Regions from separate parts of the Sinorhizobium terangae genome, predicted to be linked through region 4. Evidence: predicted binding sites of a transcription regulator. Region 4 holds the regulator's gene; each other region holds the start of a gene.
The links. Region 4 encodes PhoB, which activates phosphate uptake and scavenging genes when phosphate is short. Its sites were predicted from a motif close to TGTCATNNANCTGTCAT; they were not measured.
Positions count from the first base shown of each region.

Region 1: the regulator PhoB is predicted to act here: its motif matches at 2,654-2,670, upstream of QA637_RS16150 (DUF2794 domain-containing protein).
Region 2: the regulator PhoB is predicted to act here: its motif matches at 5,655-5,671, upstream of QA637_RS07775 (UDP-2,3-diacylglucosamine diphosphatase).
Region 3: the regulator PhoB is predicted to act here: its motif matches at 3,476-3,492, upstream of QA637_RS17590 (DUF47 domain-containing protein).

Region 1 covers NZ_CP121659.1:3,395,228-3,402,801, reverse strand. The annotation lists gene QA637_RS16165 (ABC transporter permease) at 1-256, shown strand, start outside; gene QA637_RS16160 (Bax inhibitor-1/YccA family protein) at 467-1,204, shown strand; gene QA637_RS16155 (GNAT family N-acetyltransferase) at 1,364-1,924, shown strand; gene QA637_RS16150 (DUF2794 domain-containing protein) at 2,232-2,633, opposite strand; gene QA637_RS16145 (DUF1223 domain-containing protein) at 2,966-3,739, opposite strand; gene acnA (aconitate hydratase AcnA) at 3,914-6,604, opposite strand; gene ccmA (heme ABC exporter ATP-binding protein CcmA) at 6,875-7,498, shown strand; gene ccmB (heme exporter protein CcmB) at 7,495-7,574, shown strand, end outside.
Region 2 covers NZ_CP121659.1:1,638,520-1,646,093, forward strand. The annotation lists gene QA637_RS07750 (MlaD family protein) at 1-197, opposite strand, end outside; gene QA637_RS07755 (ABC transporter ATP-binding protein) at 292-1,104, opposite strand; gene QA637_RS07760 (ABC transporter permease) at 1,117-2,271, opposite strand; gene dgcA (N-acetyl-D-Glu racemase DgcA) at 2,475-3,458, shown strand; gene QA637_RS07770 (MFS transporter) at 3,410-4,630, opposite strand; gene QA637_RS07775 (UDP-2,3-diacylglucosamine diphosphatase) at 4,758-5,603, opposite strand; gene QA637_RS07780 (NADP-dependent malic enzyme) at 5,780-7,574, shown strand, end outside.
Region 3 covers NZ_CP121659.1:3,738,407-3,745,980, reverse strand. The annotation lists gene dnaK (molecular chaperone DnaK) at 1-253, shown strand, start outside; gene dnaJ (molecular chaperone DnaJ) at 518-1,660, shown strand; gene QA637_RS17595 (inorganic phosphate transporter) at 1,804-2,808, opposite strand; gene QA637_RS17590 (DUF47 domain-containing protein) at 2,808-3,452, opposite strand; gene recF (DNA replication/repair protein RecF) at 3,641-4,780, shown strand; gene QA637_RS17580 (molybdopterin-synthase adenylyltransferase MoeB) at 4,879-5,643, shown strand; gene QA637_RS17575 (GNAT family N-acetyltransferase) at 5,651-6,118, shown strand; gene QA637_RS17570 (2-hydroxyacid dehydrogenase) at 6,336-7,340, opposite strand; gene QA637_RS17565 (SH3 domain-containing protein) at 7,525-7,574, shown strand, end outside.
Region 4 covers NZ_CP121659.1:142,364-149,937, reverse strand. The annotation lists gene QA637_RS00715 (Hsp33 family molecular chaperone) at 1-445, opposite strand, end outside; gene argF (ornithine carbamoyltransferase) at 713-1,630, opposite strand; gene QA637_RS00705 (aspartate aminotransferase family protein) at 1,664-2,863, opposite strand; gene QA637_RS00700 (GcrA family cell cycle regulator) at 3,281-3,799, shown strand; gene phoB (phosphate regulon transcriptional regulator PhoB) at 3,877-4,560, opposite strand; gene phoU (phosphate signaling complex protein PhoU) at 4,682-5,395, opposite strand; gene pstB (phosphate ABC transporter ATP-binding protein PstB) at 5,540-6,355, opposite strand; gene pstA (phosphate ABC transporter permease PstA) at 6,369-7,574, opposite strand, start outside.

The DNA of each region.
Region 1 (7,574 bases), 720 kb from region 4:
GCGCGGCACGCTGATCCGCGCCTTCAGCTACGAATACATCATTCTCGGCTTCGCAACCGCCGTGTTCGCGCTGTTTGCCGGGGGCGTTTCCGCCTGGTTCGTCGTCAGCCGCGTGATGACGCTGCCGTCCGATTTCCTCCCGGATGTCGCGGTCGCCACAATCGTGATCGCGCTTGTCATGACCGTCGGCATCGGTCTTGCCGGAACCTGGCGCATTCTCGGCCAGAAGGCCGCTCCGGTGCTGCGTGAATTGTGAGCGCCGAAATTAACCGTAAATCACCCTTGTTTGATGGCTCAGGCCCCGGCTTTGCGCGATTCCGGCTCTTGCGGGTCTTGTGCGTGATCCGTTTCAACATCATATTTGTCCACAGGCATGCTGGAGCCCCGCAGCGGCGCCTGGGCGCTTGAAGGACAAGCACTTACCGCCCGACACCGTCACTCCAACCGGGGCTTAAATGAGGAAACAATGGCTGATCTGAGAAACTACCAAACCCGAATGTCGCCCGCCGGCGCTCAGGCGGGTGCCGTGATCGACGAAGGCCTTCGCGCTTACATGCTGAAGGTCTACAACCTGATGGCTCTCGGGCTGGCGATCACAGGTGTAGCAGCTTACGGAACCTATGCGCTTGCCGTCTCCAATCCGGCATTCGCCCAGCTCATCTACGCTTCGCCCTTGAAGTGGGTCGTAATGCTGGCGCCGCTGGCGCTGGTCTTCTTCATGAGCTTCCGCATCAATTCGATGAGCGTCTCCGCAGCGCAGACGACGTTCTGGATCTACGCCGCCTTGATGGGGGTTTCGCTGTCCTCGATCTTCCTGGTCTTCACCGGCCAGAGCATCGTGCAGACGTTCTTCGTCACGGCCGCCTCCTTCGGCGCCCTGTCGCTTTACGGCTACACGACGAAGAAAGATCTGTCGGGCTTCGGCACGTTCCTGATCATGGGCCTCTTCGGCCTGATCATTGCGTCGATCGTGAACATCTTCCTGGCGTCTTCGGCGCTCGCATTCGCGATCTCGGTCATCGGTGTGCTGGTCTTCGCCGGCCTGACCGCCTACGACACGCAGAAGATCAAGGAAATGTACTACGAGGCCGATGACGTCGCGGTTGCTGGCCGCAAGGCCATCATGGGCGCGCTGACGCTCTATCTCGATTTCATCAACCTGTTCATGTTCCTGCTGCAGTTCCTGGGCAACAGGAACGAGTAGTCAGACGCGCATTTACAGAAAAGGCGGCTTCGGCCGCCTTTTTTGTTGTCGCGTCGTCGTGCGTCCGATTGGATGCGCGGCGCCGTAAAGTAGAGCGGCCTTGATCGCGCCGTCCGATCCATGCGATTTGATCGGGATCAGCCAACATCACGAAGTCCCATGTCTGTCACTCTCCGCGACGCCGTCGCTGCCGATCTTCCCGCAATTACCGAAATCTACCGCGAGTCCGTTCTGAACGGCGTGGCGACCTACGAGATAACACCGCCCTCCGAGGCGGAGATGGCGCTGCGCTTTTCGACGATAACCGGCAACGGCTATCCCTACATCGTGGCACAGGAGGACTACGGCAGAGCGATCATCGGTTACGCCTACGCTTCCGCATTCCGCACGCGGACGGCCTATCGCTTCCTGGTGGAGGATTCCATCTATCTTGCGCCGGAGGCCCGGGGCAAAGGCGTGGGCAGGGCGTTGCTGGCGGAGCTGGTCAAACGGTGCACCGCGCTTGGCTTCCGCCAGATGGTCGCGGTGATCGGCGGCGCGCATCCGTCATCGATTGCATTGCATCGCGCTCTCGGCTTCGAGCATCAGGGGTTCATGAAGGCGACCGGTTTCAAGCACGGGCGCTGGCTCGACACGGCGATCATGCAGCTCGCGCTCGGAGACGGAGCGGCTTCGGACCCGGACGAGGGCGCCTACCCCGATACGCTCTACCGGACCTAGCGCATCGGACCCGATTTTCGGAAGGCACGATGCGTGGAATCAAAGAGTTACAGCGTCCTTTGTGCGTCCTAAAGGATGCACGGCGCTGTAAGTCGCGTCGGGTCATCGCTCCTATGCATGTCGTTGTCCCAAAACCGCTGCACACTTTTGGATGACATGCGTTAAGTCAGGTCGGCTTTGGGTGGCGGGCTTGCACCTCTTCCCGTTCGCAAGAAGAGCGAACTTGAGGCGCACAAAGGCCTTCGACCCGCCTGCGGGGGAAGGCGCCGGCAGGCGGATGAGGGGCAATTCCACAGGAGATATCGCGTCAGGTCTCGACGAGTTTCAGGACCTTGTCGAACACCTTGAGCACCAGGGCAAGCTCATGGCCGCGCTTCAGGATCGTGCCATGGGCATTGAGCACGCTGTAGGCGCCCTGCTTTGCCGCAAGCTTCGGGTTTTTCTCGATCCGGTAGAGCGGTGTCTCCCCCGATCGCTTGAACACGGAGAAAACGGCTCGATCCTTCGTGTGGTCGATCGCATAGTCGCGCCATTCGCCCTCGCCGACCATACGGCCATAGACCCGCAAAATCTGGTCCAGCTCGCGGCGATGAAATGTAACGGGTGGGGGATTCCTGGCGCTCTTGTATTCGTGAAAGTCGACCACTTGCGACGTGGCCTGGCCCTGGCGACGCGTCTCGCCTTCCGGTAAATCCGGTTGATCAGTCATCAGTATTTCGGCCTTCTGATGTGACAGGACTACGACAGTGTGCCTGACACGAGCGGAAAAGCAAGTCGGAAGCCGGTGAACAATGCCGGCAATTCTTGTCCTTGCCGCAATTCAGTCAAATCGGCGCCCCAATTCACGGCAAGACTTCCACCGCTGCCGGACAGAGTCGTTGCCACCGTATGTCCGGACAGGTCGTCATGCTGCGGGAGATTACGAACGCAGACATGACCGGTTCGGTCCGGTAACTTCGAACCCTCAGCCCCAGCCCCTCGATGCTGCCGGGCCGAACCACCCCCTTCTCAGAAAATCCCCTGTGTCGGAAATCACCGGGTTCAAAGCTTGCCCTGCGGGCCGGCAAGAACAGCTGCCGCTCCGACAATGGCCCCCGGCGTTTCCGCGTCCTTCATCGATTGCAGCAGGACGGCGCAGCCACTGTTGCCCTTTCCCTCGATCAGGACGGAGGCGGGCAAGGTGAATTCGGCCGGCTTGCCATCCCACATGCCGATCGTCTGGATGTCGCGCACGGCATGCCAATAGGCGATCTGCTTGCCGCTGTTTTCGCCCTTCTCGACATCGACCACCTTGGCCCGCTCGAAATAGACGACGACGACATTTGCCTTGCCTTCGCCGGCCCCGACCTTGATCGAGATTCCACCGTCGCCAATCGCCGCCTGCACCGGAACGGCCAGTCCCCGGCCCTCCGTGTTCATTGCGTCGAGCCGACTCCTGATCGCCTGCAGGTTGGCGCCGTTGAGATGATCGCGCCCGTTGAGGACCGCTTGCGGCGTATAGACGCCGTTGCGGCCGAGCATGCGCGCATAGGCATATTGCCGTTCGGTATTTTCCTTGGAAGCGAGCGTGTCCGCCCAGCCGAGATAGTTCCAGTAGTCGACGTGATAGGCGAGCGCGACGACGTCGCCCTCGTCGACCAGCTTCTTGAGCGCCGCGTCCGCCGGCGGGCAGGAGGAGCAGCCCTGGCTGGTGAAGAGTTCGACCACGCCCTTGACTGTTTTTCCGTCATCCGCCGCAACCGCTCCGCAGCCTGCCCCCAGAAAGCCTATCGTCAGGGCGAGACGCCGGATGGTTGTGTTATAGGCGAATGTCATGGCGTCACTTTTTTATAGGCAGGCTCGAATGCTGGAGTTCATACATACGACGGCCATTCTTCAACGGAAAGTCACGTTGGAGTGAGCATTTCACCGCTTATCGATACGGGGACGTGAAAAAGCCGGGGCACCATTCGATGCCCCGGCTCTCAAGCCGTGAAAACGTCAGCAGGCTCAGGCTGCGAGGTCGCGCAGAACCGTCTGCAGGATGCCGCCGTTGTTGACGTAGGTGACCTCGTCAAGCGTGTCGATGCGGCAGATCAGCGGAACTTCCTTGACCGAGCCGTCGCCATAGGTGATCCGGGCCACGCGCTTCTCGCGCGGCTGGACTTTGGCGAGGTTGTCGATGGTCACGACCTCGTCGCCCTTCAAGCCCAGCTGCTCCCAGGTCATGCCTTCCTCGAAGACGAAGGGGATAACGCCCATGCCGACGAGGTTCGAGCGGTGGATGCGCTCGAAGGACTGGGCGATCACCGCCTTGACGCCGAGCAGGTTGGTGCCCTTGGCCGCCCAGTCGCGCGACGAACCGTTGCCGTATTCGACGCCGGCGAAGATGACGAGCGGAACGCCTTCTTCCTTGTACTGCATGGCGGCGTCGTAGATCGACATCTCTTCCTTGGACGGATAGTGGATGGTGTAGCCACCTTCCTTGCCGTTCGGGCCGAGCATGTGGTTGCGGATGCGGATGTTGGCGAAGGTGCCGCGCATCATCACCTCATGGTTGCCGCGACGCGTGCCGTACTGGTTGAAGTCGGCGACGCCGACGCCATGGCCGAGCAGGTAGGAGCCTGCCGGCGACTGAGCCTTGATCGAACCGGCCGGAGAAATGTGGTCGGTGGTGATCTTGTCGCCGAAGAGACCGAGGACGCGGGCGCCTTTGATGTCGGAAATGCCAGCGCCCTTCTTGCCCATGCCGACGAAGTAGGGCGGGTTCTGGACATAGGTGGAAGCCTCGTCCCAGGCATAGGTTTGCCCGGCCGGAACCTGAACCGCCTGCCAGTTGGCGTCGCCCTTGAACACGTCCGCATATTTCGTCGCATAGAGTTCGCGCGTGACATACTTGAAGATGAAGTCCTGGATCTCCTGCGAGGTCGGCCAGATGTCCTTCAAGTATACCGGCTTGCCGTCCTTGTCCTCGCCGATCGGCTCCTTGGTCAGGTCCTTCTGCACCGTGCCGGCCAGCGCATAGGCGACGACGAGCGGCGGCGAGGCGAGGTAGTTCGCCTGGACGTCTGGCGAAATGCGTCCCTCGAAGTTGCGGTTGCCGGAGAGAACGCCGGCGGCGATCAGGCCCTTGTCGTTGATCGTCTTCGAGATCGGGCCCGGCAGCGGTCCGGAGTTGCCGATGCAGGTGGTGCAGCCGAAGCCGACCAGGTTGAAGCCGAGCTTGTCGAGGTCGGCCTGCAGGCCGGACTTCGCCAGATATTCGCCGACAACCTGCGATCCGGGTGCGAGCGAGGTCTTGACCCACGGCTTCGTCTTCAGGCCCTTGGCGACCGCGTTGCGGGCGAGCAGGCCGGCGGCGATGAGTACCGACGGGTTCGACGTGTTGGTGCAGGAGGTGATGGCAGCGATCGTAACGTCGCCGTGGCCAAGGTCGAAATCCGTGCCTTCGACCTTGTAGCGGTTCGAAAGCTGGCCGGGCTTCTTGTAGTCGCTTTCGAGCGCGGTTGCGAAGCCGGAGGCGATGTTTTCCAGCGAGATGCGGCCTTCCGGACGCTTGGGACCGGCCATCGACGGCACGACGTCGCCGAGGTCGAGTTCCAGCGTGTCGGTGAAGACGAGATCGGAGCCATCGCCTTCGCGCCACATGCCCTGCGCCTTCGAGTAAGCTTCGACCAGCGCGATACGCTGTTCTTCACGGCCGGACATGGTGAGGTAATTGATGGTTTCGGCATCGACCGGGAAGAAGCCGCAGGTCGCGCCGTATTCCGGACCCATGTTGCCGATCGTCGCGCGGTCGGCGAGCGTCATGTTGTCGAGGCCCTGGCCGAAGAATTCGACGAACTTCGAGACCACGCCCTTCTTGCGCAGCATCTGGACGACCGTCAGCACCAGGTCGGTCGCGGTGACGCCTTCCTTGAGCTTGCCGGTCAGCTTGAAGCCAATGACTTCCGGCAGCAGCATGGAGACCGGCTGTCCGAGCATCGCGGCTTCCGCTTCGATGCCGCCGACGCCCCAGCCGAGCACACCAAGGCCGTTGATCATAGTGGTGTGGCTGTCGGTGCCGACGCAGGTATCCGGGTAGGCGGTGACTTCGCCGTCCTCTTCGCGGGTCCAGACCGTCTGGCCGAGATACTCGAGATTGACCTGATGACAGATGCCGGTGCCCGGCGGCACGACGCGGAAGTTCTTGAAGGCCTGCTGGCCCCACTTCAGGAAGCGGTAGCGCTCACCGTTGCGCTGGTATTCCAGTTCGACGTTGCGGGCAAAGGCCTGGGGCGTGCCGAATTCGTCGACGATGACGGAGTGGTCGATGACGAGGTCGACGGGGACGAGCGGGTTGATCTTCTCCGCGTCGCCGCCGAGCGAAACCATGGCGTCGCGCATCGCCGCGAGGTCGACGACGGCCGGAACGCCGGTGAAGTCCTGCATCAGCACGCGCGCCGGGCGGTAGGCGATTTCGTTTTCCGCAGTGCCCTTGTCGCTGAGCCACGCGGCGACGTTCTCGATGTCCTTCTTGGTGACCGAGCGGCCATCCTCATTGCGCAGCAGGTTTTCCAGCAACACCTTCATCGAATAGGGGAGCTTCGAGACACCGGCAAGGCCGTTCGCTTCCGCCTTCGGAAGGCTGTAATAGACATATTCCACGCCATTGACGGTGAGCGTGGAGCGACAATTGAAACTGTCTAGGGATTTGGACACTGGATAATACCCCGTTCCGTCTGATCGCCAAAAGCTGACGTACGAACGCCCGAGCGCCTGTGAAGCGCGAAATGGGATGCGGGTGCGGCCATTTCCGCTGTCCGTACGTGGAATGTCATTCCATGTTCGGCGCTTGGATGATATTCACGCCGACCGCTGGCGTGTTGGCCGCGTTATAGATAATTTCTCCAGATGGTGCCAGACCAACCAAGGTTCAATCGGAACTTTTTTTGCTGTGCGGCAACGAGCGTCAAGGGAAGCTGAAAATACATGCGCCTGCTGGCTGAAGGTTTGAGTGCGAGGCGCGGCGAGGACCTGATTTTTAACGATATTTCCTTTGCTCTCGGAGAGGGAGAGGCCCTTGTGATCACGGGGCCGAACGGCTCCGGCAAGTCGACCTTGCTTAGGGTGCTCGCAGGTCTTTTGCGGGCCGAATCGGGCACGTTCAGAATCGAGGGGGGACCGGCGGAATTCGCGCATCCCCATGAGCTCAGCCATTATCTCGGGCATCGCAACGCAATGAAGCGGGAACTGACCGTCCGGGAAAATCTTTCCTTCTGGCAGCGGTTCATGGGTGATTCGCCAGGAGGGTCCGGGGTCGACATCGCGGCGGCCGCCGAAGCCGTCGGGCTTGCCGGCATCACGCACCTGCCCTTCGGCTATCTCTCTGCAGGCCAGCAACGGCGCATGGCCATGGCCAAGCTCCTCGTCGCCTACCGGCCGATCTGGTTGCTCGACGAGCCGACCGCCGCGCTCGATGCGGGGGCGGACCGGTTGTTCGCCGGACTTGTGAAGGCGCATCTCGAAGGCGGCGGTATCCTCATTGCCGCGACGCATCAGCCTCTTGGGTTCGGGTCGGCGCAGAGCTTGCAGATGAAGGGGTTCACGCATTGATCGCCCTCTTCTTCCGCGACCTCAAGCTTTCCGTGCGCGCCGGTGGCGGCGCGATGATCGGCGTGCTGTTCTTCAT
Region 2 (7,574 bases), 1.5 Mb from region 4:
GTGCCGACGTTGATGCCGTTGAACCGCACCGGCGAGCCGACCGAAAGTCCGTTGGCCGAGCCCGGGATGTTGACGATCAGGTCGACCATCTGCCCGCCTCGTCCATACTGCGACATCCAGTAGACGAATCCGAATGCGGCCGCGATGACAAGCACCGTGAAGAAGCCAACAATGGCATAATTTGCTTTGGTTTCCATTGGCTCTGACTACCTTCGCGACTTCCAGCCGCTCATCCACACTGCTTCGACAACCGGGCTTGCCTGAAGCTTGTCACCATTCACCCTGTGAGCATCAGCCATGCTCGCGAACGATCGACCTTGCTCGTTTGCCCCGGAAATAGGACTTCACCCATGGCTCTTCACAGGCAAGCATATCTTCGATCGTGCCGGAAACCAGAACGCGCTTCTTTCCGAGAACCGCAATCCGGTCGCAGACCGAGAACAGGCTGTCCAGATCGTGAGTCACCATATATACGGTCAATCCAAGCGTGTCGCGCAACTTGGCGATCAACTCATCGAACTCCGCAGCACCGATCGGATCGAGGCCCGAGGTCGGCTCGTCGAGGAAGACAAGATCCGGATCGAGCGCCAGCGCCCGCGCGAGTGCTGCGCGCTTGATCATGCCGCCCGACAGCTCGGACGGATACTTATCCGCGGCCTCAGGCGCGAGGCCCACCAATTCGACCTTGAGCCGCGCAAGCTCGTCCATCAGGTCCTGCGGCAGATCGAGATATTCGCGCATCGGCACCTGAATATTCTCCCGTACCGTCAAGGCGGAGAAGAGCGCGCCATGTTGAAAAAGGACGCCGAGCCGCATGTCGAGTGCGATGCGGTCGGCCTCGCTCACTTTGTCGTATTCGGCTCCAAGGATCTCGATCGTACCCGAACGCTTCGGCAGGAGTCTCAGCACCGTGCGCATCAGTACCGACTTGCCCGTACCGGAAGCGCCGACGAAGCCCAGGATCTCGCCGCGCAGCACCTCGAGGTTGAGCTTGTCGAGAACGATGTTGTCGCCGAAACCGACCGTAAGGTCGCGAACGGAAAGCACGGCTTCGCGCTGTTCGACCGCGTTGTCCGGTTGTGTTTCCATGACTGCCTGAACCATGTTCCGTCCGCCTCAGAAGTCGATTGCCGCATAGAACATGGCAAATAATCCGTCGATAAGGATGACGACGAAGATCGATTTGACGACCGATGAGGTCACGCGACGTCCGAGTGACTCGGCGCTCCCGCCGACCTTGAGTCCTTCGACGGCGGCAACGACGCCGATGATCAGCGCCATGAACGGCGCCTTGATCATGCCCGCGGCCACCGACGAGAAGTCGACGGCTTCCTGCAGCCGCGACAGGAACGTCGCGAACGTGATGCCCGAATAACTCCACGCGACGAGGGCCGCACCGGCGAGCGCCGCGAAGTTCGCGATGATCGTCAGAAGTGGCAGCGCGATCGTCAACGCCACCAGGCGCGGAAAGACAAGAACGCCGACGGGGCTCAAGCCCATGACCTTCAGCGCGTCTACCTCTTCGCGCATCTTCATCGAACCGATCTCGGCGGTGATCGCACTGCCGGATCGGCCGGCAATCATGATCGCGGTCAAGAGCACGCCGATTTCGCGCAACTGCAGAATGCCGACAAGGTCGACGACGAAGATCTCGGCGCCGAACGATCGGAGTTGGAATGCTCCCTGCTGCGCAATGATGGCGCCGATCAAAAACGACATGAGGGTGATGATCGGCACCGCCATGACGCCCATGCGGTCGATCTGGTGCACGATCGCGGCTGGAGAAACCCCCGCATGACGCCCGAGCTTCAACTGGGCGCCGCGCACGGCCGAGCCGAGAATGAACATCGCGGCGACCGTGTCGGTCCATATGGACACGGTTAACTCGCCGATCGGCGCAAACAGCCGCTGGAAAAGCGGAAGTCTCGTGGTGTCGCGTTCCGGCAAGCGCAACTTTTCCGGAAGTGCCTGCACGAGTTCGACATAACGCTGGCCGCCGCTCGCGAAATGCACATCCGCGCCCGCCTCGCCGCCAATGCCGTTCATGAAGCGGCGGATGATCCAGGCGCCCGCCGTATCCATCGCCGTGACGCCGGAAAAATCGAACTCATGCCGTCCGCCCGAGGGGCGACCAAGCTTCTTCAGCTTCGCGGCCATCGCCTCGGCTGTCTCATGCCGCCAGTTGCCGCTGAAAACATAGCGGCGGCCCTCTACGCCGGCACTCTCGTCGAGCGTGACATCTGCAACGATCTGGGATTGGGAATGCGTCACGTGATCTTGGTCTTCCGGGTTGGCCCTTGCATAATTCCTTAAACCAGATTCGATTTAAGGACCAAATCGTGCAGAAATTCAAAGTCATAATGCGCGCTTTGTGCGGCTGAAAAGCTACACTGCTCAAATAAGTTCCAAAAACGCAGAACATCATGGCGGGTGATGGTCGAGATATCGTGCGTCGACCCGACGGAGAAGATCCAATGCCACTTTCGCTTACCGCCACCGTCCAACACTTTCCGATCGCCGGCGCCTTCACGATTTCCCGTGGCTCGAAGACGACGGCGAGCGTCGTTACCTGCCAGATCAGCGACGGCAAGGTGACCGGCTGGGGAGAATGCGTACCCTATGCCCGGTACGGCGAGTCGCTCGAATCGGTTCTGGCTGCAATAGAAGCCGTGCGCTCGTCGATCGAAGCCGGCTTGACGCGCGCTGATCTGCAGAAGGCGATGTCGCCTGGCGCGGCCCGCAATGCCGTAGATTGCGCCCTCTGGGACCTGGAGGCAAAAAAAAGCGGCAAGCGTGTCCATGAGCTGGTCGGCACCACCGCTCCCGGCGCTTTGACGACCGCCTACACCATCTCCCTCGGCGACCCCGAGCAGATGATGGTGCAGGCACAAAAATATTCCCATCGGGCGCTGTTGAAGGTGAAGGTCGGAACTGCCGACGACGCATCGCGCATTCGCGCCGTGCGCCAGGGGGCGCCGGAAAGCAAAATCATCCTCGACGCGAACGAGGGCTGGACGGAGGACAATCTGGCCGTCCATTTCGCGGCCTGCGCGGAAAACGGCATCTCTCTCATCGAGCAGCCGTTGCCCGCAGGCCGGGATCAAGCGCTCGCGTCAATCGCGCACCCGGTGCCGGTCTGTGCCGACGAAAGCGTGCACGGAACGGACGATCTCAAGGGATTGGCCGGACGCTATGATGCGGTCAACATCAAACTCGACAAGACCGGTGGGTTGACCGAGGCGCTTCGCATGCGCGCCGCAGCCGAAGCGCTGGGGCTCAAGATCATGGTCGGCTGCATGGTCGGCAGCTCGCTCGCCATGGCGCCGGCGATACTCGTCGCCCAGGGCGTCGATTTCGTCGATCTCGACGGTCCGCTCCTGCTTGCTGAAGACCGCAAGCCCGGCCTGCGCTACGAAGCCTCTCTCGTCTTTCCGCCCGAGACCAGCCTCTGGGGCTGAAGATACCAGCCGGCAAAAGCGAAACAACAGCCCGCAAAGGCGACGGCCGACATTGAATAGAAACCGTTGACGCCGAACCACGCGTAGAAATAGCCCGAGAGGAACGTGAATATCGCCGTGAAGAAGCCGGTGTAGAAGAAGTAGAGGCCCTGCGCCGAAGCCTCCTGCTCTTCTGCAACCCTTTCGACCAGCTTGTGCTGCATGCCCGTGTGCATGATCGCATAAGTGAAGGCGTGGAAACACTGCAGGACGAAATAGCCGGAAAAGCCGAGATCCATCGGGAAGATCAGCCAGCGCACGACGGCAAGTCCGCAGCCGGAGAAGATCATTGTCCACACACTGAAGCGCCGGATGATGGCCTTTGCGAAAAAGAACATCAGCACCTCGGCTGCCACGCCGGCGCTCCAGAGTACTCCGATCTGCGTGCCGCTGTAGCCGATATGCTGCCAGTAGATGGCCGAGAAGGCGAAGAGCATGGCATGGCTGCTGTTGACCAGCGTGACGCCGACCAGCAGCAATTGCAGGTCGGGCTGGCGGAGCGATTTCGGCGGCGGCTCGGTCAGGGCGGTGATCGGCGATGGACGGCGCGGCCGGCCGACGCGCGGGGCCGCCAAGGCCATGAGGATCATCAGCCCAAAACCCATGGCCATCGCTGGCAAGACCATCGGACCGCCAAACCTGCCGATCATCCAGCCGCCCAGCATGGTCGCGCCGATAAAGGCGACCGATCCCCATACGCGCATATGAGCATAGTCGAAGCCCCAGCGCCTCACGCCCGAGAGCGCGATCGCCTCGACGATCGGCACATAGGGCGAATAAACCGCCGACTGCAGCGCGTAGATGACGAGGACCGGCCAGAAGCTGTGCGCGTAGAAAAGAATGAAGGCCGTTGCGAGGGAGAGCACGGCGGACCAGATCAGCACGATCACCCGCTCTCCGATCCGATCCGCAAGCACACCGGCGAGCGGCGCGGTAATCACGCGAATGAACATGGGGATGGCAAGGACGACGCCGATCTCGAAGTCGGTCATTGACAGGGTGCTCAGCCAGACCGGGAAATACGGCATGGCAAAGCCGTTGACGATCAACGGCGCACAAAAGAGCAGCGCTATGCGGAGCGCGAACCGACGCGGCGGAGGCCCCACATTCGAGGGCGCGGATGAGGGAATCATGGAGTGACCTGATGGATGCAAGCCATCCTCTAGCACAACCGCGCCGCCGCTCACCATAAGCCAGTTTTCGCCACAGGTGTTTGTCTGAAAACAGTGTGGGAATGCTACGAAACCGTCCCGCGCCAAATCAGGCGGCCTGCGGCGCGAGGACACGCGCCAGCATCTTCTCGGCCTCGTCGGAGCTTTCCACCTCGACCATGCCGCCGCGCATGCGGTGCCAGGTGATAAGCTCCATCCGGCCGTCGTAATGCTCGGCGATCGCCGTGCAGCTTTCGACCCAGTCGCCGGTGTTGATATAGCGGACATCGCCGATGTCCTCGATCACCGCGTGATGAATATGCCCGCAGATGACGCCCTGCGCATCATGCCGGCGCGCCTCCTCGGCAACGACCTTCTGGAACTCGCCGATGAAATTCACCGCGTGCTTGACCTGCAGCTTTGCCCAGGAGGAAAAGGACCAGTACGGCATGCCGAGACGACGGCGGATTGCCGCGAGCCCGATATTGATCGCGATCGCCATGTCGTAGGCCCAGTCGCCCAAATAGGCGAGCACGCGCGCATTGCGCACCACGACGTCGAATTCGTCGCCATGCAGGACGAGATAGTTGCGCCCGTCCGCGGCTTTGTGCATGTGGCGCTGGGCCACCTCTATGCCGCCGAAGTGCACGCCCGGGAAATCCCGCATGAACTCATCATGATTGCCGGGAATGTAGATGATACGGGAGCCTTTGCGGGCCTTGCGCAACAGTTTCTGGACCACGTCGTTGCAGGGTTGCGGCCAATACCAGCTGCGCTTCAGGCGCCAGCCATCGACGATATCGCCGACGAGGATGATGGTTTCCGCCTCGTGATGGCGCAGGAAGTCGAGCAGGTAATCGGTCTTGGCCGCCTTCGAGCCCAAGTGGACGTCGGAGATGAAGAGAGTCCGCAGTTTCCGAACCGAGTTCTGTTGGGATACCGATGCTGCGGTCATGCGAGCCTCGTCTTGGTTGATCCTTTTGACGCCCGTCAAAACCAGACTCGTGTTTCAGGAAGATGACACGCGGTGCGCGTGCGACAAATCGGGCGTCGGAAATGAGCCAGAGCATAACTGTACGCCGCCCGCAATTCATGCCAAAAGGCCCCGATCAAGAACAAGGAATGCAAGGCATGAATACGGGCGACAAAGCGAAACCGGTCCCGGCAAGCGGGGACATCGACCAGCAGGCACTTTTCTTCCATCGCTACCCGCGCCCGGGCAAGCTTGAGATCCAGCCGACCAAGCCGCTCGGAAACCAGCGTGATCTGGCGCTTGCGTATTCGCCCGGCGTCGCCGCGCCCTGTATCGCCATCAAGGACAATCCCGAAACAGCCGCCGATTTCACCGCGCGCGCCAATCTGGTCGCGGTAATCTCCAACGGCACGGCTGTTCTCGGCCTCGGCAACATCGGCCCGCTTGCCTCCAAGCCGGTCATGGAAGGCAAGGCCGTGCTCTTCAAGAAATTCGCCGGCATCGACGTTTTCGACATCGAGATCGACGCACCGACCGTCGATCGCATGGTCGATGTCGTCTCGGCATTGGAGCCGACCTTCGGCGGTGTCAATCTCGAGGACATCAAGGCGCCGGAATGCTTTGAGGTGGAGCGGCGCCTGCGCGAAAAGATGGAGATACCGGTCTTCCACGACGACCAGCACGGAACCGCGATCATTGTTGCTGCCGCCGTCCTGAACGGCCTCGAACTCGCCGGCAAGGATATTGCCAAGGCGAAGATAGTCACCTCCGGCGCGGGCGCGGCGGCGCTTGCCTGCCTGAACCTCCTCGTTACGCTCGGTGCCAAACGGGAGAACATCTGGGTCCACGATATCGAGGGTCTCGTCTACACGGGGCGTGAAGCGCTGATGGACGAGTGGAAGGCCGTCTATGCGCAGGACAGCGACAACCGCGTGCTGGCCGACAGCATCGGCGGCGCCGACGTTTTCCTCGGCCTCTCGGCCGCCGGCGTCCTCAAACCCGAACTGCTTGTGCAAATGGCCGAGAAGCCCCTGATCATGGCGCTCGCCAACCCGACTCCCGAGATCATGCCGGAGCTGGCCCGCGCGGCGCGCCCGGACGCCATGATCTGCACCGGACGATCCGATTTCCCGAACCAGGTCAACAACGTTCTCTGCTTCCCGCACATCTTCCGCGGCGCGCTGGATTGTGGGGCGCGTACGATCAATGAAGAAATGAAGATGGCGGCGGTGCGGGCAATTGCCGGACTTGCGCGCGAGGAGCCATCCGATGTCGCCGCACGCGCCTACTCGGGCGAGACGCCGGTCTTTGGACCGGACTACCTCATCCCCTCGCCGTTCGACCAGCGGCTGATCCTGCGCATCGCCCCGGCCGTCGCGAAGGCAGCGGCCGAAAGCGGCGTCGCGAGCCGCCCCATTCAGGATTTCGACGCCTATCTCGACAAATTGAACCGCTTCGTCTTCCGCTCCGGCTTCATCATGAAGCCGGTCTTCGCGGCCGCCAAAAACGCCGCGAAGAACCGGGTCATCTTTGCCGAAGGCGAAGACGAACGGGTGCTGCGCGCCGCGCAGGTGCTGCTCGAGGAAGGCACCGCCAATCCCATCCTCATCGGCCGCCCGCAGATTATCGAGACGCGTCTGCGGCGCTACGGCCTGCGGATCCGCCCGGATGTCGATTTCGAGGTCGTCAATCCTGAAGGCGACCCGCGCTACCGCGACTACGTCGACGACTATTTCGCACTCGTCGGCCGACGCGGTGTCATCCCTGAAGCGGCCCGCACGATCGTGCGCACGAACACGACGGTGATCGGCGCCCTTGCGGTCAAGCGCGGCGAAGCGGATTCGCTGATCTGCGGCGTGGAAGGTCGCTACAGCAGACACCTACGCGATGTTTCGCAGATCATCGGCAAGCGGACGGGCGTTCGCGATTTCTCGGCGCTGAGCCTGCTCATCT
Region 3 (7,574 bases), 370 kb from region 4:
CAAGGCAATCAGCGACGCGATCGCTGCCCTGAAGGCCGCAACCGAGGTTTCCGAGCCCGACGCCGAGGACATCAAGGCCAAGACCAATACGCTCATGGAAGTTTCCATGAAGCTCGGTCAGGCGATCTATGAGGCACAGCAGGCCGAAGCCGCCCATGCGGATGCCGCAGCGGACGCCGCCCGCGACGACGACGTCGTCGACGCCGACTTCGAAGAGGTCAAGGACGAAGACGGCCGCAAGCGGTCGGCATAAGGCATCTTTCGATCGTGACATCACAGGAGCCCGGGAGCGATCCCGGGCTTTTTTGATGCCCGATCGACCGCCGGCATGCGGTCGATCAGATGCCGGCGACGACGCAACAGGCCGCACCAGCGCCTTTTTCGACAAAAAACCACGCGTACCCCGAGTTGGCTATGGTATCGCGCTTCAAGGTTTACTAAATCCTGTGGCAAGATAATCAGGCAGCCGCCGGATCCCCGCGCTGGCACGCCTTGTCAATGGGACATTCTTTGAAGCATGAAACGTGATCTTTACGAAACGCTCGGCGTTGCAAGAAGTGCGGATGAGAAGGAGCTGAAAAGCGCCTTCCGCAAACTGGCGATGAAATATCATCCGGACAAGAACCCGGGCGACGCTGAAGCGGAAAAGTCTTTCAAAGAGATCAACGAAGCCTATGAGACGCTGAAGGACCCGCAGAAGCGCGCGGCCTATGACCGCTACGGTCACGCTGCATTCGAGCAGGGCGGCATGGGCGGCGGCTTCGGCAACGGATTTGCGGGCGGCGGTGCCGGGGGCTTCTCCGACATCTTCGAGGACATCTTCGGCGAGATGATGGGCGGCGGCCGCCAGCGGCGCTCCGCCGGCGGGCGCGAGCGCGGCGCCGATCTTCGCTACAACATGGAAATCTCGCTCGAAGAGGCCTATTCCGGCAAGACGGCGCAGATCCGCGTGCCAACGTCGATCACCTGTGACGTCTGCAGCGGCAGCGGCGCCAAGCCCGGCACGAGCCCGAAAACCTGCGCGACCTGTCAGGGCTCCGGCCGCGTACGCGCAGCGCAGGGCTTCTTCTCGATCGAGCGCACCTGCCCGACCTGCGGCGGCCGCGGCCAGACGATCACCGATCCCTGCACCAAATGTCACGGCCAGGGCCGGGTCATGGAGGAGCGTACGCTTTCGGTCAACATTCCGGCCGGTATCGAGGACGGGACGCGCATTCGCCTCTCGGGCGAAGGTGAAGCCGGCCTTCGCGGCGGCCCGGCGGGCGACCTCTATATTTTCCTCTCGGTCAAACCGCATGAATTCTACCAGCGCGACGGCGCCGACCTTTATTGCAGCGTGCCGATCTCGATGACGACGGCGGCGCTCGGCGGCAAATTCGACGTGGCAACGCTCGATGGTACCAAGTCCCGCGTCACCGTGCCGGAAGGCACGCAGGCCGGTAAGCAGTTCCGTCTAAAGGGCAAGGGCATGCCGGTGCTGCGCTCCAGCCAGAGCGGCGACCTCTACATCCAGATCCAGATCGAGACGCCGCAGAAGCTGACCAAGCGTCAGCGCGAGCTCTTGCAGGAGTTCGAGCAGATCTCGTCCAAGGAGAACAATCCGGAGTCGACGGGCTTCTTCGCCCGGATGAAGGATTTCTTCGACACGCTCAGCGACTGATATCGGTTCGAACACGACGCACCGCCGTCCCCCGACCTGAAAACCCTTGGGGCGTTTCGCAGTCTCGTTGAGACAGCGAAGCGCCCCACTCTTTTGAGCAGCCTCAATGCCGGGTGGAAAACTGTCACATGTCCTGGAGCCGATCAGCCGAACAGGCCTGCGGCGTAGTAGGAAAGCGCGGCAATCCCGGCAGCCGCCGGCATGGTGATCACCCAGGCGATGACGATGTTGCCGGCCAGACCCCAGCGCACGGCCGAGACGCGCCGTGCCGATCCGACGCCAATGATGGCGCCGGTGATCGTGTGGGTGGTCGAGACCGGAATGCCGAGCCAGGTGGCGCCGAACAGCGTGATGGCACCACCCGTTTCGGCGCAGAAGCCCTGCATCGGGTTGAGCTTGGTGATCTTCGATCCCATCGTGTGGACGATCCTCCAGCCGCCGAACAGCGTGCCAAGGGCGATCGCCGCCTGGCAGGTGATGACCACCCAGAAGGGCACGTAGAATTCAGACCCGAGATAGCCCTGGGAGAAGAGAAGCACGGCGATGATGCCCATGGTCTTCTGCGCGTCGTTGCCGCCGTGCCCCAGCGAATAAAGCGAGGCGGAAACGAACTGCAGCACCCGAAACGTGCTGTCGACGGCAAAAGGCGTCTGGCGCACGAAGAGCCAGGACACGATCAGGACGAGAAGCAGCGCCAGGAAGAACCCGATGGCAGGCGACATGACGATCGCCCCGGCAGTTTTGAGAAGGCCGTTCCACACGATGGAACTGAAGCCGGCCCTGGCGAGGCCCGCTCCGACGAGGCCGCCGACGAGTGCGTGCGAGGAACTCGACGGAATCCCGAACAGCCAGGTGACGATGTTCCAGACGATCGCGCCCATCAGCGCCGCGAAGATGACCTGCGGCGTAACTATCCCGGGATCGATGATGCCCTTCCCGAGCGTTTCGGCCACGTGTAGGCCGAAAAAGAGAAAAGCGATGAAGTTGAAGAAGGCTGCCCAGAGGACCGCATATTGCGGCCTCAGCACGCGGGTCGAGACGATGGTCGCGATCGAGTTGGCCGCGTCGTGCAGTCCGTTGAGGAAATCGAAGAACAGCGCGACGGCGATGAGCCCCACGAGCAGCGGGAAGGCGAGCGTCGCATCCATCAGACGTTCTCGATCACGATGCCGCTGATTTCGTTTGCCACATCCTCGAAGCGATCGACGACTTTCTCCAGTTCGCCGTAGATTTCGCTGCCGATGATGTAAGCCATGGGGTTGGTGGCGCCGTGGCGCTGGAACAGATCCTTGAGCCCCTGCTCGTGCAAGTCATCGGAGCGACCTTCGACACGGGTCACTTCCTCGGCAATGGTGCTGAGGCGATGGGCATTCGCACCGATCCGGTTGAGCAAGGGTATCGCCTCGGCAACGAGATGGGCCGCCTGTACCACTGCGGCACCCATTTCCTGCATGCCGGGATCGAAGCTTTTCTGCTCGTAGAGCCGGATTGTCTTCACCGTCTTGTGCATCATGTCGATCGCGTCATCCATCGACTGGATGAGATCCTTGATGTCGCCACGGTCGAAGGGGGTGATGAAACTCCGGCGAACCGCCAGCAAAACTTCGCGGGTGATCTCGTCGGCTTCATGCTCGAGTGCGACGATGCGATCGCAATGGCGATCGATGTCTGGTCCCCCGGCGAGCAAGGCATTCAGCGCTTCGGCTGCTCCCATGACTGTGCGCGAGTGCTGTGCGAAGAGATCAAAGAATCTATCCTCGCGGGGAAGAAGCTTGCGAAACAAAGCGATCATTATCGATGCATCCAACCGTCGATTGTCATAAAACTGTCATATTGTACCCGCGATCCCAAGGAAAGTTCCGGGGCGAAAGAAAACAAAGGCTTCCCCCAGGGGATTCAGGGCCGGGCTCGAACATCCTTTCGCCTTGCCTTGGCGTCGCTTTCATCCTACCTGACAGCAACGTCGAATCCGGACCCGAGATGCCGCACAAGGTCTTCGTCAACCGCCTGAAACTGACCGACTTTCGCAATTACGCGACGCTGGCGCTCGACCTCGACGCACGCCATGTCGTGCTGACCGGCGAGAACGGCACAGGCAAGACGAACCTTATGGAAGCGGTCTCGTTCCTCTCCCCCGGCCGCGGCCTGCGCCGTGCGGCCTATGCCGACATCGCGCGCGTTGGAGCGGCCGACGGCTTCTCGGTCTTTGCGGCAGTCGAGGGCATGGAAGGGCCCGTGGAAATCGGCACGGGCACCGCCGGCACCGAGGATGGCCAAGCGCGCCGCCTGCGGCTCAACGGCACGCCGGCCAGGACCGTGGATGAATTGACCGACCACCTGCGGGTGCTCTGGCTGACCCCGGCGATGGATGGCCTCTTCACCGGCCCGTCCGCCGATCGCCGGCGTTTTCTCGACCGGCTGGTGCTCTCGCTCGACCCCGAGCACGGTCGGCGCGCCAGCGAGTTCGAGCGCGCGATGCGCAGCCGCAATCGGCTGCTGACGGAGTTTCGGCCGGACCCTGCCTGGCTTTCGGCAATCGAGCGAGAAATGGCCGGGCTCGGGGTGTCCATGGCATTGGCGCGCCTTGAAATGCTGGGCCTGCTGACGGCGCTGGTCGAAAGAAGCCAGGTCGAGCGAAGTCAAAGCGAGGGTACATTTCCTTCCGCGACGCTGTCGCTCTCGGGCTTTCTCGACGATTTGCACGGCCTGCCGGCCTACGATCTCGAAGAGCGCTATCTGGCAATGCTGCTGGAAGGCCGCGGCCGCGATGCCGCGGCCGGCCGCACGCTTGATGGTCCGCATCGCAGCGATCTTCTCATTCGCCACCGGGAAAAGAACATGGAGGCCGAACGGTGTTCGACCGGCGAGCAGAAAGCGCTGCTGGTCGGCCTTGTGCTCGCCCATGCCCGTCTTGTCGGCGACATGACCGGCCATGCGCCCGTGCTGCTGCTCGACGAAATCGCTGCCCATCTCGACGAGGGGCGGCGGGCAGCACTCTTCGATCTCGTCGACGGCCTTGGTGGTCAGGCCTTCATGACCGGAACCGACCGGACCATGTTTGCAGCGCTTGGCGAACGCGGCCGCTTCCTGACCGTTGCCAACGGACAGGTTTCCGGGTGAGACTCGCGCTGCAAAGCATGCGGAGAAGAATCGGTCACGCCTGTGATTTTCGGTCGGTCCGTCCCTAAATCAACGTGATCCAACGGAAAGGTTCCCGAATGACGATCGACGCAAAGCTCGACACCGCGGAAATCGCCCGCTACGCGCGCCACATCGTCTTGCCGGAAGTGGGCGGCGCGGGACAGCAGAAGCTGAAGGCGGCGCGCGTTCTCGTCATCGGCGCGGGCGGCCTCGGCGCGCCCGTGCTCCAGTACCTCGCCGCGGCCGGTGTAGGAACACTCGGCGTCATCGACGACGATGTCGTGTCACTGTCGAACCTGCAGCGGCAGGTCATTCACGCAACCGCGGATATCGGTCGCCCTAAGGTCGAGAGCGCCGTGATGGCGATCAATGCGCTCAATCCCCACGTGACGGCCACGATGCATCACACCCGGCTCGAGGCCGGAAATGCCGAGGAAATCTTCCGCCACTACCATCTCGTCATCGATGGCTCTGATAATTTCGATACGCGTTATCTGGCGGCAGACACGGCCGAAGCGGTGCAGGTTCCGCTGGTCACCGGCGCCGTCGGCCGCTTCGACGGGTCGGTCACCGTGCTGAAGCCATTCGAAACCGATGTCGAGGGCCATCCGAACCCGTCCTATCGCGACCTCTTTCCCGCCCCTCCCCCGCCGGGCGTGGTTCCCTCCTGCGCCGAGGCCGGCGTGCTCGGCGCCTTGACCGGGGTTATCGGCACGCTGCAAGCAATGGAGGCGATCAAGCTCATTACCGGGATCGGCGTGCCTCTCGTTGGTCGGCTGCTGCTCTACGATGCGCTCGCGGCCGAGTTCAGCACGATCCGCTATCGTCGTGGCGCGGCTTGAGGACACCATGAAGGTGATTCGCATCAACAGTCGCTTCGATCGCATCGAAGAATTGCTGGCACTGATCCTCGCATCCTTCGCCTATATGGATGGACGGATCGAGCCCCCTTCTTCGGCGCATGCGCTGACGGCGGAAACGCTCCGTCGAAAGACCGAAGACGAGATTGCCTTTGTTGCCCTCGCCGAGCGCGATCTCGTCGGCTGCGTGTTCTGCAAGCCGGAAGCGGATTGCCTCTACATCGGCAAGCTCGCCGTCGCGCCCTCGGCACAGCGCAGGGGCGCGGGGCGGCTGCTTCTCGCCGTAGCGGAAGAAACGGCGCGCGAATTGAAACTTCCCGCGCTCCGGCTGCAGACACGCATCGAGCTTTCCGAGAATCACGCGACTTTCGCGGCTTGGGGTTTCGCCGAGACCGGCCGTTCGGCCCATCCCGGCTTCGCCCGTCCGACGTCGATCGAAATGCGGAAGGTGCTTTAAAGACCCGCAGCGAGCGAAGGAGCCATGCGGCAGCATTTCGACGCAAAACGAAGAGCCCCTCCCCGCCCCCGCCCCACAGGTGGGAGGGACTTACCCGCGGCAGCCTTCGCACTGAAATGAACCGTTGCCGCTTGTGGAGACGCAGCACTGGGCGCGAGCAAGCCCCTCCCCCTTGTGGGGAGGGGTTGGGGAGGGGTATCCGGACAGAAATGCCGCTCTAATCCCGCCCCGGCAGCACGCGGTCCGGCGGGCGGTGGCCGTCGAAGAAGGTGCGGATGTTGATCACGACCTTTTCACCCATGTCGATACGGCCTTCGAGCGTCGCGGAACTCATGTGGGGCAGAAGCACCACCTTGCCTTCGCCGGCGAGCTTGACGAGCTTGGGGCTGACCGCCGGCTCGTTTTCGAAAACATCGAGCCCGGCCCCGGCAATCTTGCCTTCCCTGATGCACTTGATCAGCGCCGTCTCGTCGATGATGCCGCCGCGCGCGGTGTTGACGATGTAGCTGTCCGGCCGCATCAGCGCGAGCCGGCGCGCCGACAGCAGATGGAAGGTCGCGGGCGTCGAGGGGCAGTTCACCGAGACGATATCGACGCGCGCGAGCATCTGGTCGAGGCTGTCCCAGTACGTCGCCTCGAGCATTTCCTCGGTCTCTGGCTTTACCCGGTGGCGGTTGTGGTAGTGGATCGACAGGCCGAAGGCCTTGGCGCGGCGGGCGACAGCGGTGCCGATCCGGCCCATGCCGACGATACCGATGCGTTTACCGGCGATACGGCGGCCAAGCATCCAGGTCGGCGACCAGCCCGCCCATTCTCCCTTGCGATCGGTCAGGATCTGCGCACCCTCGGCGAGCCGCCGCGGCACCGCAAGGATGAGCGCCATCGTCATGTCGGCCGTGTCTTCGGTAAGCACATTCGGGGTGTTGGTGACGGTAATGCCCCTTCGAGCGGCCGCGTCGACATCGATGTTGTCGACCCCGTTCGAGAAGGCGGCAATCAGCCGCAACTGCGGCCCCGCCTGCTCGATGAGCGCGGCATCGATGCGGTCCGTCACCGTCGGCACGAGCACATCGACCCGCTTGACCGCGGCAACCAGCTCCGGCTGCGTGCGCGGCATGTCGTCGACATTCAGCTCTGCGTCGAAGAGTTCGCGCATGCGGGTTTCGACGACATCCGGCAGTTTGCGGGTGATGTAGACCGTTGGCTTCTTCTTGCTTGTCATCGCTATGCGCGGGCCTCGTTCACGGGTCCTTAACCAAGTTGGGTGATAGTTTCTCCCTGTAGTCGCAATTTCTACCAGACCCGGTGGCGAAGACAATTGAAAGTCACTGCCTGACACCGGATTTGCACCCCAAGCCGACGGGCCAGATCAAAGTGCGCCTCCAAGGCTTCACTGCTATCGGAACATGAGCTTCGTCATGCGTGATGTCGTTTCCAGCTTCTCGACCGTGTTGGT
Region 4 (7,574 bases):
CGACAATGCCCTGGTAGCGCTGCATATGAGCGCCCTGGTCAATGGTGAAGGCAAGGACACCCTTGCCAAGGAGCTCATGAGGCTCTGTGCGTCCATCCTGCTCGGCTGCAGCCAGAGCTTCCTGGCTGTAACGAGCATAGGCGCGGACTCGGTCCGGGGTGGAAAAATCGGCGACGACAAGATCGACCGGACCATCACCCTGGGTCTGAACGATCAGCTTGCCCTCGAACTTCAGCGAAGTGCCAAGCAGTACCGTCAGCACCACTGTTTCAGCGACCAGACGAGCCACCGGCAGCGGATAATTGTGCCGCTCCAGGATGGCATCGAGCATCGGTCCGAGTTGCACGGCGCGTCCGCGCACATCGAGCCCCTCGACGTGGAAAGGCACGACATGGTCGTCACCGGCAAAATCGAACTCGCCAAGCCCCCGTGCTGTTTCTGTCATATCTTGCTCCTTGCATCACGGGCGAAGTGGCGTGGAGACATGGATTTCTCCGGCGCAGCCTGCCCGTTATTTCATTTGATCCTGTCGCGAACGAACTTGTCCAGAAGGTTGTGCATTTCGACGGTGCACACGCGCCCGCAATGCACGATGACTGATGGCGGCCACTGTCCGGTAGCAGAACCGGAGCCGCCCGCTTGCCGCCCTAAATTGTGTTTCAGCCCGATAAATTCAATAGCCGTCCCGGTTTCCCAAGATCGGCGCTGTTCGTCAGACGACGCCCATGCACCAGGCGAGGATCGATTTTTGCGCATGCAGCCGGTTTTCCGCCTCGTCGAAAACGACCGATTGCGGGCCATCAATGACCTCATCCGTCACCTCTTCGCCGCGGTGCGCCGGCAGGCAGTGCATGAACAATGCATCCGGCGCAGCATGCTTCATCAGGGCCCCGTTGACCTGATACGGCTGGAAAACATTGTGCCCGCGTGCACGGTGCTCCTGGTTCATCGATACCCACGTGTCGGTGACGACGCAATTGGCGTCGGTGACGGCCTGCTCGGCCTCATGGCAAAGCAGGATCTCGCCGCCATTGTTGCGTGCCCAGTTGAGGAATTTGTCCTGTGGTTCGGACCCGAGCGGCACCGCCATGTTCATGCGATATCCGAAGCGCGCGGAGCCTTCGATCAGCGAATGAAGGACGTTGTTGCCGTCGCCCGTCCAGGCGATCGTCTTGCCCTTGACCGGTCCTCGATGCTCCTCGAAGGTCATGATGTCGGCCATGATCTGGCAGGGATGCGTATCGTCGGTCAGGCCGTTGATGACCGGCACCGTAGCGTGTTCGGCGAGCTCCAGCAGCCGCCGATGGTCGGTCGTGCGGATCATGATCGCGTCCACATAGCGCGAAAGTACCTTGGCGGTATCGCCGATCGTCTCGGCCCGGCCGAGCTGCATTTCCGTTCCGGAGAGAAACAGCGTCTCGCCACCGAGTTGGCGCATGCCTACGTCAAAGGAGACGCGCGTGCGGGTGGAGGGCTTTTCGAAAATCATCGCGAGCATCTTGCCGGCAAGCGGACGTCCGGCGGTGCCATCCTTCGTCGCCGTCTTGCGAACGCGGGCGTCGTCAATGATCGTCCTCAAGTCGGCGGCCGCCATCGCCGAGATGTCGAGAAAATGTCTGGTACCTGTCATTGCTCAGAATTCCTGTCCTGAAAGTCGGGCCGCTCAGGCCGCCGCGTTGCCGCTGTTGCTCTTGACCGCCTCGGCGGCGCGCTCGATCCTTGCGAGCCCTTCCCGGGCCTCGGCGGCGGTGGTGATCAACGGCGGCAGCAGGCGCAGCACGTTTTCGCCGGCGGGAACTACGAGCAGCTTCTCGGCGCGGATGGCTTTCAACAGGTCAGCCGAGGGCACCTTTGCCTTGATGCCAAGCAACAGCCCGTCGCCGCGGATTTCCTCGATCACATCCGGGAAACGGTCCTTGAGCGACGCGAGGCCCTGCCGGAAGACAAGAGCGACATCGCGCACCTGCTCGAGGAACCCGTCGGCAAGAACGACGTCGAGCACCGCGTTTCCGACCGCCATCGCCAGCGGATTGCCGCCATAGGTCGAGCCATGCGTGCCCGTGACCATGCCGGCTGCCGCTTCTTCAGTCGCCACGCATGCGCCCAGCGGAAAGCCGCCGCCGATGCCCTTGGCGACCGCCATGATATCCGGCCGGATGCCGGCCCATTCATGGGCGAAAAGCTTGCCGGTCCGGCCAATGCCGGTCTGGACCTCATCGAGGATCAACAGCAGGCCGAACTCGTCGCAAAGCGCCCGCAACTCCTGCAGGAACTCCTTGCTCACCGGGCGAACGCCGCCCTCGCCCTGGATCGGCTCGATCAGGATCGCCGCCGTCTCGTCATTGATCGCATCCTTGACCGCGGCGATGTCGCCGAAGGGAACCTGGTAGAAGCCAGGTGCCTTTGGTCCGAAACCCTCGATGTACTTCTGTTGGCCACCGGCCGCGATCGTCGCGATCGTGCGGCCATGGAAGGCGCCCTCGAAGGTGATGACATGGAATTTTTCCGGGTTCCCCCTGGCGAAATGATAGCGGCGCGCGGTCTTGATGGCGCATTCCAGCGCTTCTGCACCCGAATTGGTGAAGAACACGCGATCCGCGAATGTCACTGCCGTCAGCCGGCGCGCCAGGCTTTCCTGGCCCGGAATTTCGTAGAGGTTGGAAAGATGCCAGACCTTGTCCGCCTGCGACTTCAGCGCCTCGACCAGGTGCGGATGGGCATGGCCAAGCGCATTCACGGCGACGCCGGCGGCAAAATCGAGATAGCGCGAGCCGTCCTCGGCAATGAGCCACACGCCTTCGCCTCGCTCGAAACGCAACGGCGCGCGCATATAGGTGTCGTAGAGCGGCGTTGTTGCGGCCATGGCGAACTTCTCCTTCCGTCCTGTTGGCATCGATATCGGGCGATCGTGCCCAATAAAAATCAAAAATGCCGCCTTTCGGCGGCGCAGGCACTATTCCCATTTCGCACCGCAATGTCAACAAAACCAAGGCTTGCAGCGCGCTTGAATGCCCGGATTCCGACGTGCGAAAAAACGTGCCGCAGGGGCTTGCAAAAATGCAACGGCCAGCCAGCAAGTTGGGGAAAACTCCGAAATCGATTCGGCGCGATTCCCGCGACTCTTGCCACGGAGTCACCCTGCCAGTAGGTTAATATTCAATTACTAGACGCATGCGGCGGACCTAGTCACCAAAAGAGTTATCGCGTTGCAGCTCCGGACTTTTTTCCGGAGCTGGGTGATGGATTCTGCCATCCAACGCCGAGAACGGGGAGTGCAGAAATGAACTGGACTGACGAGCGGGTGGAGAAACTGAAGAAGCTGTGGTCCGAGGGCCTGAGCGCCAGCCAGATCGCAGCGCAACTGGGTGGCGTCAGCCGCAACGCCGTGATCGGCAAGGTTCACCGGTTGAGCCTGCCGGGCCGCGCGAAGGCGGGTGGCACGACCACTGCCGCGCGTCCGAAGCGCACCACGTCCGCTCCCCGGGCACCGAACTATGCCGCGCGGGTCGCCACCCGCACCGTCACCCGCACCGCCGGCGCGACCGTGCTGAAGGAAGAGGTCGAAGTCGATCTCGTCGCCGACCAGGACATCGAACTCGCACCGAACGTCGTCATCCCGATGTCGCGGCGCCTCGGCCTGACGGAGCTCACGGAGCGCACCTGCAAGTGGCCGATCGGCGACCCGCTGAAGGAAGAGTTCCATTTCTGCGGCAACGACTCGCCGGAATCGTCGCCCTATTGCAGCTATCACACGCGGCTCGCCTATCAGCCTTCCGCCGAGCGCCGGCGCATGCGCTGACCGACCGCGAGCAAACATAATTGAAAAAGGGGCGGTGACGCCCCTTTTTTGATGCCTGTGGAAGCGGGCGGGTGGCCTCAGCTTTCCAGTGAATAGCCGGCGCCGCGTACGGTGCGGATGACATCGGGCATGTTGGAGAAGTTCAACGCCTTGCGAAGGCGGCCGACATGCACGTCCACGGTGCGCTCGTCGACATAGATGTCATGTCCCCACACGCCGTCGAGAAGCTGCGAACGGGAGAAGACGCGCCCCGGCGAGGACATCAGGAACTCCAGGAGCCGGAACTCCGTCGGTCCGAGCCGGACTTCACGGCTGCGCCTGTGGACACGGTGCGTCTCGCGATCGAGTTCGATGTCGCCGCAGCGCAACAGCGTCGAAAGCACCTCGGGCTTGGCCCGCCTGAGCATTGCCTTCACTCTCGCCATCAGTTCCGGCGTCGAAAACGGTTTGACGACATAGTCGTCCGCGCCGGTGGCAAGCCCGCGAACGCGTTCGCTTTCCTCGCCCCGCGCGGTCAGCATGATGATCGGCAGGCGCTCCGTTTCCGGCCTCTGCCGCAGCCGGCGGCAGAGTTCGATGCCGGAAACCCCGGGCAGCATCCAGTCGAGGATCAGGAGATCGGGCAAGCGCTCCTGAAGGCGGATCTCGGCCTCGTCTCCACGCAAGATCGTATCGACGTCGAAACCTTCGGCCTCGAGATTGTAGCGCAGGAGGACGCTCAGCGCCTCCTCGTCCTCGACTACGGCTATCTTCGGCAACATTCGGTCATGCTCCTTCCTACGCGCGGGTGCCATCATGCCACCGCGGCACAGTATGGGCCGCGAAAAACCGCGACCGGTATAAGATCAACGCATGCACTAGGGCATACGGCTGTCGGGCGCTCTAGTCCGTCACAGAGCCTAGCGTGGACGTCGTGTCGTCCTTCGGCCGCTCGCCCTGCGGCTGGGCGCCCGTTGCCATGTAGTAGATCGTTTCGGCAATGTTGGTCGCGTGGTCGCCGATACGCTCAATGTTCTTGGCACAGAAGAGAAGATGCGTGCACGGCGTGATGTTGCGCGGATCTTCCATCATATAGGTGAGCAGTTCGCGGAAAAGCGACGTGTAGATCGCGTCGATCTCCTCGTCGCGCTCGCGGATGCTGTTTGCCTTTTCCGGCGAGCGGGAGGCATAGACGTCGAGCACCTCCTTGAGCTGAACCAAGGCCAGTTCCGCCAGGTGCTCCAGGCCACGGGCGAGCTTGCGCGGAATGCCGGATCCGGCGACCGCGATCACGCGCTTGGCGGTGTTCTTGCCTAGATCGCCGACACGTTCCAGATCGGCGGCGATACGGATCGACCCCATGATCTCGCGGAGATCCGAGGCCATAGGCTGACGCTTGGCGATGGTGACGATCGCCTTGTCGCCGATCTGGCGCTCGGCATCGTCAAGGATCGCGTCGTCGGAAATCACCTTCTGCGCCAGCGCCAGGTCGGAATTCACGAGCGCCCGGACGGAATCGGCCACCATCTGCTCGGCAAGCCCTCCCATTTCCGAGACGCGGCGCGTCAGATATTTCAGCTCGTCGTCAAACGCCGACGTGATGTGTGTAGGTGACATGTTTCGTTCCTCGAACTCGCAAACCCGTTGACCAGATCATTTCATGCTCCGTCGAAACGCTGAAATGACCTAACTCCTTGAACTTACACAAATCCAGAGGAGAACCGTTGCGCGCTCTTCCTGGAATTGCCCTGGTCGCCTGGCTTAGCCAAACCGACCCATGATGTAGTCCTGCGTGCGCTGGTCATCCGGATTGGTGAACATCTTATCGGTATCGTTCTCCTCGACGAGATTGCCGAGGTGGAACATGGCGGTGCGCTGCGAGACGCGCGCGGCCTGCTGCATCGAGTGCGTCACGATGACGATCGTGAAGTTCGCGCGAAGTTCGTGAATGAGTTCCTCGACCTTCGCGGTAGCGATCGGATCGAGTGCCGAACAGGGCTCGTCCATCAGGATCACCTCGGGGCTGACGGCAACGGCGCGCGCAATACAGAGACGCTGCTGCTGGCCACCGGAAAGGCCTGTACCCGGCTCGTGCAGGCGATCCTTGACCTCGTTGAAAAGACCGGCCCTTTGCAGGCTCGTTTCGACGATCTCGTCGAACTCAGCCTTGGTGCGAGCGAGGCCATGAATACGAGGACCGTAGACGACGTTCTCGTAGATCGACTTCGGGAACGGGTTCGGTTTCTGGAACACCATGCCGACACGGGCCCGCAGTTCCACGACGTCGATCGACGGATCGTAAATGTCGTCCTCGTCGAGCGTGATCTTGCCGGTCACGCGGCAGTTCTCGATCGTGTCGTTCATACGGTTCAGCGTGCGCAGAAACGTCGACTTGCCGCAGCCCGACGGACCGATCAAGGCTGTCACGGTGTTTTCACGGATATTGAGATTGACGTCGAAGAGCGCGCGCTTCTCGCCGTAATAGACCGACACATCCTTGCCGATCATCTTGTAGGGTACCGTGTTCATTTTCAGGTCCAGAACTTTTTCCACTGCAGCTTCCGACATCATGTTCATAGTCCTTACCCCACTACCAGCGACGCTCAAAGCGACGCCGCAAGAGAATTGCGCCCAGGTTCATGATCACAAGGAAGATCAGGAGAATGATGATCGCTCCCGAGGTCCGCTCCACAAAAGCGCGTTCCGGCTCATTTGCCCACATGTAGATCTGCACCGGCAGTGCCGTGGAGGGCTCCAGCGGCGAACCGGGATAGTCGACGACGAAGGCCACCATGCCGATCAGGAGCAGCGGCGCCGTTTCGCCAAGCGCATGCGCAAGGCCGATGATCGTACCAGTTAGAATGCCCGGCATGGCGAGCGGCAGCACATGGTGGAAGATCGTCTGCATCCTCGATGCGCCGAGACCCAGTGCCGCGGAACGGATCGACGGCGGCACCGCCTTCAACGCCGCACGGGTGGCGATGATGATTGTCGGCAGCGTCATCAGCGTCAGCACGAAGCCGCCGACGAGGGCCGCCGAACGCGGCATGCCGGCGAAGTTGACGAATACGGCAAGACCGAGAAGGCCGTAAACGATCGACGGCACGGCGGCGAGATTGTTGATGTTGACTTCGATCAGATCCGTAAGGCGGTTCTTCGGCGCGAACTCCTCGAGATAGATCGAGGCGGCAACACCGATCGGCAGCGCCAGGACCAGCACGATCAGCATCATGTAGAGCGAGCCGACAAGCGCGACGCCGACACCCGCCGCTTCCGGACGGCTCGACGCGCCAAAGGTGAAGATACCGGTGTTGAAGCTCTTCTTGAGCACGCCGGCATCGGCAAGCTGGTTCATCCAGGCGACCTGCTGATCCTTGACCTTGCGCCTGCCCTCATCCACCGACAGGTCGATCTGCCCCTTGAAAGCGGAGTCGATATTCGCCTCTGCAAGGAGCGTGACCGGCACGGTCTTGCCGATCAGCGACGGATCAGCAACGACCATGTTGCGCAGCTGCATGCGCGCGCTGGGCGAGATCATGTCCGTCGCCTGCTTGAGCAGCGGCCGCTTCGTCGGGTCGAGGCCGAGCTGCTTCACGAGAGCATTGCGTACGAGCAGAGGATAGTTTGCGGTCATCAGCGCCTTGGGATCGGTGGCGCGCTCGTTCTTCGGATCGATCACGTTCTCGGAGAATTCGATCGGCAGCGTGATCGTCGTCTGCAGGAAGGCGGTGTAACCGTTGGAGACGACTGTCGAGATGAGGATCGCCAGAAACAGGAGGCCAAGGGTGATCGCGGT